DNA from 4 places in the Pseudomonas sp. PDNC002 genome. Region 1 is predicted to be linked to each of the others. Evidence: predicted binding sites of a transcription regulator. Region 1 holds the regulator's gene; each other region holds the start of a gene.
What was found. The regulator FliA, encoded in region 1, starts transcription of late flagellar genes. The targets are predictions, from matches to a motif close to CTAAAGTTTNNNNNNNNNNNGCCGNTAA.
Positions count from the first base shown of each region.

Region 2: a site for FliA is predicted at 1,915-1,942, ahead of JVX91_RS02280 (methyl-accepting chemotaxis protein). Genes of this name have one in related genera too.
Region 3: a site for FliA is predicted at 1,886-1,913, ahead of JVX91_RS11260 (methyl-accepting chemotaxis protein). Genes of this name have one in related genera too.
Region 4: a site for FliA is predicted at 1,925-1,952, ahead of JVX91_RS17925 (methyl-accepting chemotaxis protein). Genes of this name have one in related genera too.

Region 1 is NZ_CP070356.1:3,074,033-3,077,527, forward strand. It holds gene flhF (flagellar biosynthesis protein FlhF) at 1-853, shown strand, start outside; gene fleN (flagellar synthesis regulator FleN) at 1,019-1,846, shown strand; gene fliA (RNA polymerase sigma factor FliA) at 1,843-2,592, shown strand; gene JVX91_RS14175 (chemotaxis response regulator CheY) at 2,792-3,166, shown strand; gene JVX91_RS14180 (protein phosphatase CheZ) at 3,186-3,495, shown strand, end outside.
Region 2 is NZ_CP070356.1:487,393-490,887, reverse strand. It holds gene JVX91_RS02280 (methyl-accepting chemotaxis protein) at 1-1,827, opposite strand, end outside; gene JVX91_RS02275 (bifunctional O-acetylhomoserine aminocarboxypropyltransferase/cysteine synthase) at 2,188-3,465, opposite strand.
Region 3 is NZ_CP070356.1:2,423,575-2,427,069, reverse strand. It holds gene JVX91_RS11280 (type II and III secretion system protein family protein) at 1-54, opposite strand, end outside; gene cpaB (Flp pilus assembly protein CpaB) at 70-984, opposite strand; gene JVX91_RS11270 (Flp family type IVb pilin) at 1,344-1,550, shown strand; gene JVX91_RS11265 (Flp family type IVb pilin) at 1,634-1,831, shown strand; gene JVX91_RS11260 (methyl-accepting chemotaxis protein) at 1,955-3,495, shown strand, end outside.
Region 4 is NZ_CP070356.1:3,916,807-3,920,301, reverse strand. It holds gene JVX91_RS17935 (AI-2E family transporter) at 1-293, opposite strand, end outside; gene JVX91_RS17930 (Na+/H+ antiporter NhaC family protein) at 383-1,702, opposite strand; gene JVX91_RS17925 (methyl-accepting chemotaxis protein) at 1,995-3,495, shown strand, end outside.

The DNA of each region.
Region 1 (3,495 bases):
GCAGAACCAGCGTCCGAAACAGGCCAACCTGTGGCGTCGCCTGCAGCGCATGGGCCTGCCGGCCGACCTGTCGCGCAACCTGCTGGAGCGCGTGGCCTCCATCGCCGATCCGAAGCAGGCCTGGCGCATGCTGCTGGCGCACCTGGCACGCTCGATCAACACCCCGGAAACCGATCTGCTGGAGCAGGGCGGCGTGATCGCCCTGGTCGGCCCGGCCGGCATGGGCAAGACCACCACCCTGGCCAAGCTGGCTGCCCGCTATGTGCTGAAGTACGGCGCACAGAGCATCGCCCTGGTGTCGATGGACAGCTTCCGCATCGGCGCGCAGGAGCAGATCAAGACCCTGGGTCGCATCCTCAATGTGCCGGTGACCCTGGTCGATCCGGGCCAGTCGCTGATCCAGGCCATGGGGCCGCTGGCGCGCAAGCGCCTGGTGCTGATCGATACCGCCGGCCTGCCCGTCAACGATCCGGCGCTGCGCATGCAGCTCGAAGCGCTGTCGGCGCAGAGCCTGAACGTGAAGAACTATCTGGTGCTGGCCGCGACCAGCCAGAGCCAGGTGCTCAAGTCCGCCTGGCAGAACTATCGGTCCTGTGGCCTGGCCGGGTGCATCCTGACCAAGCTGGACGAAGCGGGAAGCCTCGGCGAAGCTCTGGCTCTGGCTATAAGCCAGCATCTCCCGGTAGCCTATCTGGCCGACGGGCCGAAGATTCCGGATGACCTGCATGTGGCGCGTGCGCACCAGTTGGTCAGCCGCGCGGTGAGCCTGCAAGCGCCGGACGAACCGAGCGAGGACGCCATGGCCGACATGTTCGCCGGCCTTTACCAGCAGCCGGTGCGTCGCGCCAGCTGAGAATTGTGAAGCCCCAGGTGGGGTAGTGGGGCGGCCGACTGGGTTGCCCAAGCGATGCGGATGCTCTGCAAGATGATCCGCGAGCGCCGGCGGCGGGGAGCACCGCAACCGGATTAGCCGAAGCGTCTGATGCGCGACGGTCGAACGACGAGACAAGGTATTGATATGGGCATGCATCCCGTTCAGGTAATCGCAGTCACCGGTGGCAAGGGTGGCGTCGGCAAGACCAACGTGTCGGTGAATCTGTCGCTGGCGCTGGCCGATCTGGGCCGTCGCGTCATGCTGCTGGATGCCGACCTGGGCCTGGCCAACGTCGACGTGCTGCTGGGCCTGTCGCCCAAGCGCACGCTGGCCGATGTGATCGAAGGCGAATGCGATCTGCGCGACGTGATCCTCCAGGGTCCCGGCGGCATCCGCATCGTCCCGGCGGCCTCGGGCACCCAGAGCATGGTGCACCTCACGCCGATGCAGCATGCCGGCCTGATCCAGGCCTTCAGCGACATCAGCGACAACATCGACGTGCTGGTGGTGGACACCGCCGCCGGCATCGGCGACTCGGTGGTGAGCTTCGTCCGCGCGGCCCAGGAAGTGCTGCTGGTCGTCTGCGATGAACCCACCTCCATCACCGATGCCTATGCTTTGATCAAGCTGCTCAACCGTGACTACGGCATGACCCGCTTCCGCGTGCTGGCGAACATGGCCCACAGCCCCCAGGAGGGCCGTAACCTGTTCGCCAAGCTGACCAAGGTCACCGACCGATTCCTCGATGTGGCGCTGCAGTATGTCGGCGCCATTCCCTACGACGAATCGGTGCGCAAGGCGGTGCAGAAGCAGCGTTCGGTGTACGAGGCGTTCCCGCGCAGCAAGGCTTCCCTGGCCTTCCGTGCGGTGGCGCAGAAGGTCGACAGCTGGCCGCTGCCGGCCAACCCACGAGGGCACCTGGAGTTCTTCGTCGAGCGCCTGGTGCAACATCCCACGGGTTCGGCCGTATGACCGCGGCCTCCGGAGCGCGTATGTACAGCAAGGCGCAGGCGCACAACGCCCAGGAACTGCTGATCCAGAAGCACGCACCGCTGGTCAAGCGCATCGCCTACCACCTGCTGGGCCGCCTGCCGGCCAGCGTGCAGGTGGAGGACCTGATGCAGGCCGGCATGATCGGCCTGCTGGAGGCGGCGAAGAAGTACGACGCGGGCAAGGGCGCCAGCTTCGAGACCTACGCCGGCATCCGCATCCGCGGCGCCATGCTCGACGAGGTGCGCAAGGGCGACTGGGCCCCGCGTTCGGTGCACCGCAACACCCGCATGGTCAGCGACGCCATCCGTGCCGTCGAGGCGCGAACCGGACGTGACGCTAAAGATCAGGAAGTTGCTGCCGAACTCAATATGAGCCTCGAAGAGTATTACGGCATCCTCAGCGACACCCAGGGCAGCCGGTTGTACAGCTTCGACGACATGCTGCAGGACGGCGAACAGGGTGGCGGCCTTGCCGAAGACGCTTCGCACCACGAGAACGAGCCTTCCCACGGTCTGGAAGACGAACGCTTCCAGAGCGCGCTGGCCGACGCCATCTCCAAGCTGCCCGAGCGCGAGCGCCTGGTGCTGGCGCTGTACTACGACGAGGAACTCAACCTCAAGGAGATCGGCGAAGTGCTGGGCGTCAGCGAATCCCGCGTCAGCCAGTTGCACAGCCAGTGCGCCGCGCGCCTGCGCTCGCGTCTGGCGGAGTGGCGCGCTCGCTGAGCATCGGGTAGTTTCGCGGCAGCTTCATCCGAGTGAAGAGGCTGAAGGGAATTTCCTTGGGAAAAACCGCAGGTTAGGAATTTTCAGGGTGACGTTTCCTTGACGTCCCCCGCAACAGTGAGCGCACGACGCTCAATGAATTGACGGCACGCCCGGCAGGGCGCGTTTGGTATCGATGGAGGCAGGCTTGGACAAGAACATGAAAATTCTCATCGTGGACGACTTTTCCACGATGAGGCGCATCATCAAGAACCTCCTGCGGGACCTGGGGTTCACCAACACCGCAGAGGCCGACGACGGCACCACTGCGCTGCCGATGCTGCATAGCGGCAACTTCGACTTCCTCGTTACCGACTGGAACATGCCCGGCATGACCGGCATCGACCTGCTTCGTGCGGTCCGTGCCGACGAGCGCCTCAAGCACCTGCCGGTGCTGATGGTGACCGCCGAAGCCAAGCGCGACCAGATCATCGAAGCGGCCCAGGCCGGGGTCAACGGCTATGTGGTCAAGCCTTTCACCGCTCAGGTGTTGAAAGAAAAGATCGAGAAGATTTTCGAGCGGGTCGGCAGCTGAGGCTGACCAAGAGGGCGTCATGGATTTCAACGAATCCGCGGGTGACTTCGAGTCGACCCTGAAAAAACACGCGCGCGAATTGGTCGACTGCCTCGAACGCGGCGACGTTCAGACTGCCGTGCAGCTGATCTCCGAGCTCAACCAGGCGCGTGATCGCGGGCTCTACCAAGAGGTGGGCAAGCTCACCCGCGAGCTGCACAACGCCATCGTCAACTTCCAGATCGATCCCAACTCCCGGCACGCCGAGGAGATGTCGCAGATCGCCGATGCCACCGACCGCCTGTCCTACGTGGTGACGATGACCGAGAAAGCGGCCAATCGCACCATGG
Region 2 (3,495 bases), 2.6 Mb from region 1:
GGTCTGTTCGGAGACGTCGCGCACGTTCACCACGCTGCGGCTGATTTCCTCGGCCACGGCGCTCTGTTCCTCGGCGGCGGTGGCGATCTGCTGGTTCATCGCCTGGATGTTGGAGACCGTGCGGGTGATTTCGCCCAGTGACTCGCCGGCCTGGCGGCTGAGGGCGACGCTGCTGGCGGTGAGTTCGCGGCTGCCGAGCATGACGCTGGAGACCTGGCGGGTGCCGCTCTGCAGGCCGGCGACCAGGGCTTCGATCTCTTCGGTGGATTGCTGGGTGCGCTGGGCCAGGCCGCGCACCTCGTCGGCGACCACGGCGAATCCGCGACCGGCTTCGCCCGCGCGGGCGGCTTCGATGGCGGCGTTGAGGGCCAGCAGGTTGGTCTGTTCGGCCACCGATTTGATGACGTCCATGACCTTGCCGATCTTCTCGCTTTCCTGCTCCAGGCGCTGCATGGCTTCGGCGGAGCGTTCGACTTCCTCGGCGAGGCGCTCGATCTGCTCGACGGCCTTGTTCACCACGCGGTCGCCATCCTGGGCCTGGTGGTCGGCGGCGGAGGCGGCCTGGGAGGCCTGCTCGGCATTGCGCGCGACTTCCTGCACGGTGGCGGACATCTCGTGCATGGCGGTGGCGACCTGGTCGGTCTCGACCTTCTGGGTGTTGGCGCCGGCGCTGGTCTGCTCGGTGACGGCGGAGAGTTCCTCGGCGGCGCTGGCGATCTGGGTGACGCCGTCGCGGATGCCACCGATGAGCTCGCGCAGGCTCTGGCTCATGCGCTGCATGCTTTGCTGCAGGCGGCCGAGTTCGTCGCGGCGGGTGACCTGGACGGTCTGCGACAAGTCGCCGGCGGCGATGCGGTCGACCACGGCCATGGTTTCCTGCAGGGGGCGGGTGATCTGGCGGGTGATGATCAGCGCGGCTATGGCGCCGAGGACCAGCGCGAGCAGGGTGAAGAGGGTCTGCAGGGTGCGGGCGCGGGCGCTTTCAGCGTCGCGGCGATCGAGCTGCAACTGGTAGAGATTTTCGCTGATCTTGACGATGTCCTGGCCCTGGGTGGTCATTTCCTTGCGCGCCTGGACGATGGCGGCCATGTTGCCGCGCAGGGTGGTGACGGCGTCGCGGTAGGCCCGCAGGGCGGTGCCCAGTTGCTGGACGTACTGCGCTTCGGCGACACCGAGCACGCTTTCCAGGTTGGGCAGGCCGGCGATGCTTTCGTCCAGGCCGCGGGTTACGCCGTCGCCGTTACTGGTGAGCGCAGTGGCGAGGTAGTCGCGCACGTCGTAGCGCGCTTGCAGCAGCTCCTCGCGGGTGCCGGTGATGGCCTGGAAGCGGGTGGCGCGCTCTTCGTCGGCGGGGGCCTTGAGGATGTCCTGCTGGATGGTGGCGGTCAGTTCGGCGGCGCGGGCGGCGTTGTCCTGCAGGGTGCGGCGGGTGATGCCGGCGCTCTGGTAGCCAGCGCGCATGGCGGCCAGGGATTTTTCATAGTCGGCGATGATGCCGCCGAGCTGGTCGAGCATGCGCACGTTCTCGGGGCTGACGAAGGAGGCGCGCAGCTTCTGCTGTTGAGCCTTGAAGTCGGCCAGGGTGGACATGACGTTGGCGGCTTCCTGCTCGGCGCCGTCGGCGATCATGTATTGCAGGCGGGTGATGCGCAGCTTGGTGAGGCGCGAGTTGAGCTCGGTGATATCGCTCATCCAGTTGCTGCGGTCGATCAGCGAGCCTAGGCCGACCCAGCTGACGATGGCGAGGATGGCGGTGAAGGCGAGGACGAGGCCGAAGCCCAGGGCCAACTTGAGGTTCACGCTCAGGTTGGAAATCCAGGTGTTCATTGACGATCTCCAGGAAAGGTTGTGTGAAGTCAGGCCGTTCGGAGATTGTTCTTGTTGGTGGCCAGGGTGGCGAACCACGTCCCAGCCCTATCGGCAGGATCGGGCGGAACCGTATGGTCACGGGCGAAAAAAGTTATCCGCCGGCCGGCGCCTGGAAGGCGGGTCGGAAAGGAATGGGCAGGGGAAAGGCGGACGAAATCCCTGTTCGCTGGCGTGTCGCGCGCTGGCTTGCGGCGCTGCGCGGCATTTTACGGAAAGGCAGGCGGGCTCGTCTGCAAGTTGATGGCAAAGAGATATTACTGGCATTTGCTGAAGCGCGAATGAGGCGCCGGTGTGGCGCCTCATTCGGCTAGTAAGGGATCAGGCCTTGGCAGCTTCCAGCGCCTGGGCGAGATCGGCAAGGATGTCGTCGATGTGCTCGATGCCAATCGACAGGCGCACCATGTCGCGCGGCACGCCGGCCTTCTCCAGCTCCTCGTCGTTGAGCTGGCGGTGGGTGGTGGAGGCCGGATGGCAGGCCAGGGACTTGGCGTCGCCGATGTTGACCAGGCGCACGACCAGGTTCAGCGCGTCGATGAAGCGCGCGCCGGCTTCCTGCCCGCCCTTGATGCCGAACGAGAGGATCGACGCGGGCTTGCCGCCCATGTAGCGCAGCGCCAGTTCCTGTTCGGGGTGGTCGGCGAGACCGGCGTATTTCACCCAGCTGACTTGCGGGTGGTCCTGCAGGTATTGCGCGACTTTCACCGCGTTCTCGCAGTGGCGCTCCATGCGCAGGGCGAGGGTTTCCAGGCCTTGCAGGATGAGGAAGGCGTTGAACGGCGAGAGCGCGGCGCCGGTGTTGCGCAGCGGCACGACGCGGCAGCGGCCGATGAAGGCGGCGGGACCGAAGGCTTCGGTGTAGGTGACGCCGTGGTAGGACGGGTCCGGTGTGTTGAGCAGCGGGAAGCGCGCCTTGTTGTCCGCCCAGGGGAATTTGCCGGAGTCGACGACGATGCCGCCGATGCTGGTGCCGTGGCCGCCGATGTACTTGGTCAGCGAGTGCACGACGATGTCCGCGCCATGTTCGAACGGGCGGCAGAGGATCGGCGTGGCGACGGTGTTGTCGACGATCAGCGGCACGCCGTGGCGGTGCGCGGCGTCGGCCAGGGCCTGCAGGTCGACGATGTTGCCGGCCGGGTTGCCGATGGACTCGCAGAATACCGCCTTGGTGCGCTCGTCGATCAGCGCTTCGAGGGCGGCGATGTCGTCGTGCGCGGCGAAGCGGGTCTGGATGCCGAAGCGCGGCAGGGTGTGGGCGAACAGGTTGTAGGTGCCGCCGTAGAGCTTGGCCACCGAGACGATGTTGTCGCCGGCTTCGGCGACGGTCTGGATGGCGTAGGTGATGGCGGCCATACCGGAGGCCACGGCCAGGGCTGCCACGCCGCCTTCCAGTGCGGCCACGCGCTCCTCCAGCACCGCGTTGGTGGGGTTCATGATGCGCGTGTAGATGTTGCCGGCGACCTTCAGGTCGAACAGGTCAGCGCCGTGCTGGGTGTCGTCGAAGGCGTAGGAGCTGGTCTGGTAGATCGGCACGGCCACGGCCTTGGTGGTCGGGTCGGGGCTGTAGCCAGCGTGAATGGCGAGGGTTTCCGGTTTCATTGTTCGAGCATCCTTGTGGCAGAAAGGCCC
Region 3 (3,495 bases), 650 kb from region 1:
GTGAGCGGTGCAGGCCAGCAGAGCGGTCAGGGACAGAATGAAGCGCTTGGACATCGATGCACTCCTTGCTCAATGTGCTTCACGGGTGACTTCGGTACCGCGATAGACCACCACGCCCTGGCTCACCGCAGGCGCGGAAACCTGGCGCGTGGCGGGTGCCGGGCGGGGCTTGCCGATCAGTTGTTCGAGGGTGATCGGCTGGCTGCCGCTCATCCCCAGGGAGGCCTGGATGTAGCGTCCTTCCTGCTCCTTCTCGTACAGCTTTTCATCCTTGCTGCGCACTGCCAGGCGCAACGAGCCGGCCTGGCTGGCCAGCATCAGGCGCGACGTGGCCTCGGCTGGCACGGCCAGTACGGCAGTGCGCGGCGGGCGCGGCGTCTGGTCCTTGGGATCGCCGGCGTTGCGGGCCTGGCCATCCTTCGCCACGGCGATCTGTTCGCCATAGGTGAGCACGCGGACGCCGGGCAGCACGACCTGGGCGCTGACATTGCGCTCGCCGGTCTGCTGGTCCTGGACGAAGAGCATGACGTCGACGTAATCGCCCGGCAGGACGAACCCGCCGCCGCCGATGACCTCGTCTACGGCGATGGCCATGGCGCGTTCGTCGGGGCGGATGGTCCGCGCCAGCGGGCCGCCCGGTTCGGTGATGGAGGAGGAAATGATGCTGCCGGCCGGCACCGCGACCCACACGCGCTGGCCGATCAGCTCTTCAGGTTTGGGGAAACTGCCACTGGGGGCGGTGCGCAGCAGCTCGACGGCGAGGTCGTCCTTGCCAATCACCGCCAGCGCCGGCAGGTCACGCGCCGCCACGACCACCGGGGTCCGCTGCAGCTTGTCGGCCTCGGCCACCGCTGCCGGCGCCACCTCCTGAACCACACCCGCCGCCGGCGCGGCCGGCTTGCCGACCTTGAGCCCGAGGTAACCCACTACCCCTGCGCATACCAACAACAGCCCGGCGAATACCATCAGCACCTTGCTATTCATGACACCATCCTTGCGCGGTATTGGGAAAGTTGCCCCACCGGTCGGGCGCCTCGAAAATCGCTGCCTGCCGGGTTAGTCCCAGGGACCTTTATTGTTATTTCGGCTGCAAAGGAAAGTTCGATAAGAATCTTTCCTGATAATCAGACGCTGCTTGTTCCAAAGCAGAATTTAGTAGCTGCGGTAATAGCGTCAAATGCGAACTGGAAATTTCCAATCCTCAGTTAGTTCTACTCCGCCATGACTATAACTTTGGTATTAGCGCTATTTGACCAATTGCGTTTGGCCACGCTGCGCCTAGCCTGACGATGAAGTCAGGGCAATCGCCCTGTTTGCAGTCGGGCGTGCACGGAGCGACGGCCATGAAATCCAAAACCTCAGTAAAACAACTTCCGAAGAATATCCTCAGCAAAGTGAATTCTTTTATCCGCGATCGCGAAGGCGCAACCGCCATCGAATATGCGGTTATTGCGGGACTTATTTCCATCGCGGTACTTACCGCGGCAACTCCGATCGGCACCCGTATCGGAGCACTCATGACGGCGATCAAGACCGCCATCGGTGCATAACTCCCCCACCTGATTCGAAACGTTCGCGGAGCCCGGAAACCGGCTCCGTCGACGCCGCTGTCTCCTGCCCGGAGGGCTCGTACATGGAACGCACGATCGACTCAGTGAAACGTCTCTACTCGCGGCTGCATGCCTTCCTGTCCGATCGGGAAGGCGCCACGGCCATCGAGTACGCGGTGATCGCCGGGCTCATCTCCATCGCGATCGTTGCCGCTGCCACTCCCATCGGCACCAAGATCGGATCGTTGATGAGCCAGGTGCAGACCGCACTGGGCCTGTAATTCCGGTTCACTTTGGGCGCGGTGCGACACCGCGCCCATTTCCGCATTTTCGCCCTAAAGTCCCGTCGTAGACGGCCGATACATCCTGCCTACCCCTTGTTTCACTTGCAGGATGCTTTGCCGATGCTTCGCTCGCTGTCCTTCGCCAAGAAGATTCTTCTGGCGGCCTCACTCGTGGTCACCTTCGCCTTCGCCTGTTTCATCCTCTTCAACGACTTCCGCCAGCGCGAAGCGATCCACTCCGACACCGAATCCTATCTGTCCGAAGTAGGCAGCCTGACCGCCAGCAACATCCAGAGCTGGCTGGAAGGCCGCATCCAGTTGGTGGAAGCCGAGGCCGCACAGTTGGCAGACGGCGAGCCGACGCCCGAGCGCATCCAGCACGTGCTGGAACAGGCGGTGTTCCAGAAGAACTTCGAATCGGTCTACCTGGGTGAAGCCGCCAGCGGCGTGTTCACCATGCGCCCCTATGCGCCGATGCCCGATGGCTACGACCCGCGCACCCGCGGCTGGTACAAGGATGCCGTGGCCGCCGGCCGGCTGATCGTCACCGAGCCCTTCCTGGATGCCGGCACCAACGAGCAGATCCTCGCCATGTCGATGCCGGTCATGCGCAACGGCCAACTGGTGGGTGTGGCCGCTGGCGACATGAAGCTGGAGACCATCACCGCGATCATCAACTCGCTGAAGTTCGACGGCGACGGCTATGCCTTCCTGGTCAGCGATGCCGGCAAGATCCTCCTGCACCCGGACAGCAGCCTGATCTTCAAATCCCTCGGCGAGGTCTACCAGCAAGGCGCACCGAAGGTGCAGCCGGGCGTGCAGGAAGTCAGCATCAAGGGTGAAGAGCAACTGGTCTCGATGACGCCGGTGAAAGGCCTGCCGGGAGTCACCTGGTACGTCGCCCTGGTGCTCAACAAGGACTCCGCCTACGCGATGCTGAGCGACTTCCGCAACACTGCCATCATCGCCACCGTGATCGCCATCGTCGCGATCCTCTTCCTGCTGGGCATGCTGATCCGCGTGCTGATGGCGCCGCTGACCGACATGGGCCGTGCCATGCAGGACATCGCCCAGGGCGAAGGCGATCTGACCAAGCGTCTGCAGGTCGCCAGCAACGACGAGTTCGGCGTACTGGCCAACGCCTTCAACCGCTTCGTCGAGCGTATCCACGAGTCGATCCGCGAAGTGGCCTCCACCGCGCGCAGCCTGCACGACGTCTCGCAGCTGGTGGTGAATGCCTCCAACTCGTCCATGAGCAACTCCGACGAGCAAGCCAATCGCACCAACAGCGTCGCTGCGGCGATCAACGAGCTGGGCGCCGCCGCCCAGGAAATCGCCCGTAACGCCGCCGACGCCTCGCACCACGCCACCGATGCCTCGCACCAGGCCGGCGATGGCCGCCAGGTCGTCGAGCAGACCATCAGCGCGATGAACCTGCTGTCGGACAAGATCAGCTCCGCCTGCGCCAACATCGAGGCACTGAACAGCCGCACGGTGAACATCGGGCAGATTCTGGAGGTGATCAAAGGCATCTCCGAGCAGACCAACCTGCTGGCCCTGAACGCCGCCATCGAAGCCGCCCGCGCCGGTGAAGCCGGTCGTGGCTTCGCGGTGGTCGCGGATGAAGTGCGCAACCTGGCGCACCGCGCCCAGGAATCCGC
Region 4 (3,495 bases), 840 kb from region 1:
CCGGACTTCAGGCGCTGGTAGACGGTGGCGCCCTCCTGCACCAGCGCGCCGGCGATGAAGGTCACGGGCAGGATCACGATCAGGAAGCAGACCGTGAGGGTGATCAGCGCCGCGAGATTGTTGCGACCTTTCAGGCGCACCCGCAGGCGGCGCTGCATGGGGGCGAAGATGATGGCCAGGATGGTGCCCCAGAACACCGCGCCATAGAACGGCAGCAGTATCCAGGCGAAGGCGATGGTCACCACCGCCAGCAGGGCGAGGAACGTCCGGTATTCCAGTTTCGAGTCGAACATGAGCGGGTCCGTGGGTGGGAATCCTGCTCATTAGTCAGCAGTTGACCTGCCGAGTGCAACTTTCAACGCGGAATTTCCCGTCCAGAGCCTTAAAGCACCATCGCGGCCACCCAGCCGAAGGCCAGCAGCGGCAGGTTGTAGTGCAGGAAGGTCGGCACCACGGTGTCCCAGATGTGGTTGTGCTGGCCATCCACGTTCAGGCCGGAGGTCGGGCCGAGGGTGGAGTCCGATGCTGGCGAACCCGCATCGCCCAGCGCACCAGCCGTGCCGACGATGCTGACGATGGCCAGCGGGCTGAAGCCCAGATGCACCGCCAGCGGCACGAAGATCGCCGCGATGATCGGCACGGTGGAGAACGACGAGCCGATCCCCATGGTCACCAGCAGCCCTACCAGCAGCATCATGAAAGCGCCCAGCGCCTTGCTGCTGCCGATCCAGCCGGCCGCGCTGCCCACCAGGCTGGCGACCTGCCCGGTGGCGGTCATCACAGCCGCAAAGCCCTGGGCGGCGATCATGATGAAGCCGATCATCGCCATCATCTTCATGCCTTCGGTGAACAGGTCGTCCGCTTCCTTCCAGCGCACCACGCCGGACAGCGAGAACACCAGGAAACCCACCAGCGCGCCGAGGATCATCGAATCCAGCAGCAATTGCACGGCAAAGGCCGCCGCCACCGCGACGCCTGCCACCAGCAGGCTCATCTTGCTGTACGGCGTGTCGACCCGCTCGGCCTGTTCGATGCGCTCCAGGTCGTAGTCGCGCTTGCGCCGGTAGCTGAAGAGCACCGCGACCAACAGGCCGCAGACCATGCCCAGCGCGGGAATCAGCATGGCGTGGGTCACGTTGATGCCCTGCACATCGACCCCGGCGCGGGCCACGTTGGCCAGCAGAATCTGGTTCAGGAAGATGTTGCCAAAGCCCACCGGCAGGAACATGTAGGGCGTGATCAGGCCGAAAGTGATGACGCAGGCGATCAGGCGGCGGTCGATCTGCAGACGCGTCAGCACGTAGAGCAGCGGCGGCACCAGCAGCGGGATGAAGGCGATGTGGATCGGCAGGATGTTCTGCGAGGAAATGGCGACCACCAGCAGCAAGCCGACCATCATCCATTTGAAGCCGTTGGAACCGTTCGTCTCGTGCCGACCGAGCATCGCCAGGGCGCGGTCGGCGAGCGCGTGCGCCATTCCGGAGCGCGCGATGGCCACGGCGAAGGCCCCAAGCATGGCGTAGGACAGCGCCACCGTCGCACCGGCGCCAAGACCCTCGTTGAACGCCTTGAGCGTGCCGTCCATGCCCAAGCCGCCGAGCAGCCCGCCGACCACCGCACCGGCGATCAATGCGACCACCACGTGCACGCGACACAGGCTCAGCACCAGCATCAGGCCAATGGCGATCAGCACCGCATTCATCTTCACCACTCCTCTCGCACTTGTCCGCGCCGCGGCGCGGGCAAAAGGCGCGCACTCTGCCAAACGTCCGTCGGGGTGTCAAAAAATGAGTCGAATCAAGACGTTTCCGAAGTTGCCCGGCGGGGTTTTCGCCGTAGTGCGCACGCTTTTTGCCTGAAAGTCGCCATCCGTCGTAACGGCGCGCCAGAATCGCCTGTTTTCCGGCGTTTCGCCCTGTTGCGGGTCAAGAAGATGCGGGAAAGGCCGATATACCGGGCATCCCGAGGCTTAGTTCAAACAAGGATTCCCCTCCATGCTGCTGCGCCGTCTCTCCATCCAGTGGAAGGTCACGTTGCTCGCCGGCCTGTGCCTGCTAGGCGTCGTCTCGCTTCTCTCCGGCATTTCCGTCTACCGCACCCAGACCAGTACCTCGCTGGTCAAGCAATCGAGCACGCAGATGCTCAACGAAGCGGCCCAGGCGCGCCTGCAATCACGCGGCGAAGTCCAGGCCATGCGGATTCAGCGCTACATCATGGATGCCTACCAATACGGAAAGGGATTTTCCCGCCAGGTCCTGTTCCTGCGCGACCAGGCGCAGAAGCGCTTCCTCGACGCCTATGACCTGCGCGAGGACCTGACCCGCCAGGTGAAGACCGCGCTGGAAGGCAACCCGGAGTTGCTGGGCCTGTACGTGGCCTTCGAACCCGATGCGCTGGACGGCAAGGACAAGCTCTTCGCCGGCCAGGGCGAACTGGGCAGCAATGACGCCGGCCGCTTCTCGATCTACTGGTCGCAAGCCACGCCCGGCCAGCTGGAATCCGAGGCCATGGCCGAGTCGCTGCTCAACGACACCAGCCCCGGTCCGAGCGGCAGCGCCTACAACGCCTGGTTCACCTGCCCCAAGACCACCCGCCAGCCCTGCGTCCTCGATCCCTACTTCGACGACGTCGGCAGCAAGAAGATGCTGATGACCAGCATCGCCTTCCCGCTGGAACTGGACGGCAAGATCGTCGGTGTCATGGGCCTGGACATCAGCATGGAGAAGCTGCAGGAAATCGCCGTCGAGGGCAGCCAGGAACTCTACGATGGCCAGGGCCGCGTCAGCATCGTCAGCGCCGCCGGCCTGCTCGCCGGGCATAGCGCCGATGCGTCCAAGCTGAGCAGGAAGCTGCAGGAGGTCTACCCGAATCAGGGCGCCGAGCTGCTGCAGGCCATTGCCGCCAATCACGAGCAGGTATTCCGCCAGGACGATCAGCTGCGTGTAGTGGAACCGCTGCAACCGATTCCCGGCTCCAAGCCGTGGGGCGTGCTGCTGGAGGTACCGCAGAACGTCCTGCTCGGCCCGGCCATCGAACTGCAGAACGAACTGGACAACCAGCGCGTGCAGGGCACTGTCTCGCAGTTGGGCTTCGGTCTGGTCGCCGTGCTGATCGGCCTGTTCGCCATGTGGCTCACCGCCCGCGGCGTGACCCGGCCAATCCTCAACGTCGCCGCCATGCTGCGCAACATCGCCAGCGGCGAAGGCGACCTCACCAAGCGCCTGGACTACGCCGGCAAGGACGAGCTGGGCGAGCTGGCCGGCTGGTTCAACCGCTTCCTCGACAAGCTTCAGCCGATCATCCGCGACGTGAAATCCTCGGTGCAGGACGCCCGCGCCACTGCCGACCAGTCCTCGGAAATCGCCAGCCAGACCAGCGCCGGCATGCAGCAGCAGTTCCGCGAAGTCGACCAGGTGGCCACTGCCTCGCAAGAGATGAGCGCTACCGCCCACGACGTCGCCAACAGCGCCGCCATGGCCGCCGATGCCGCGCGTG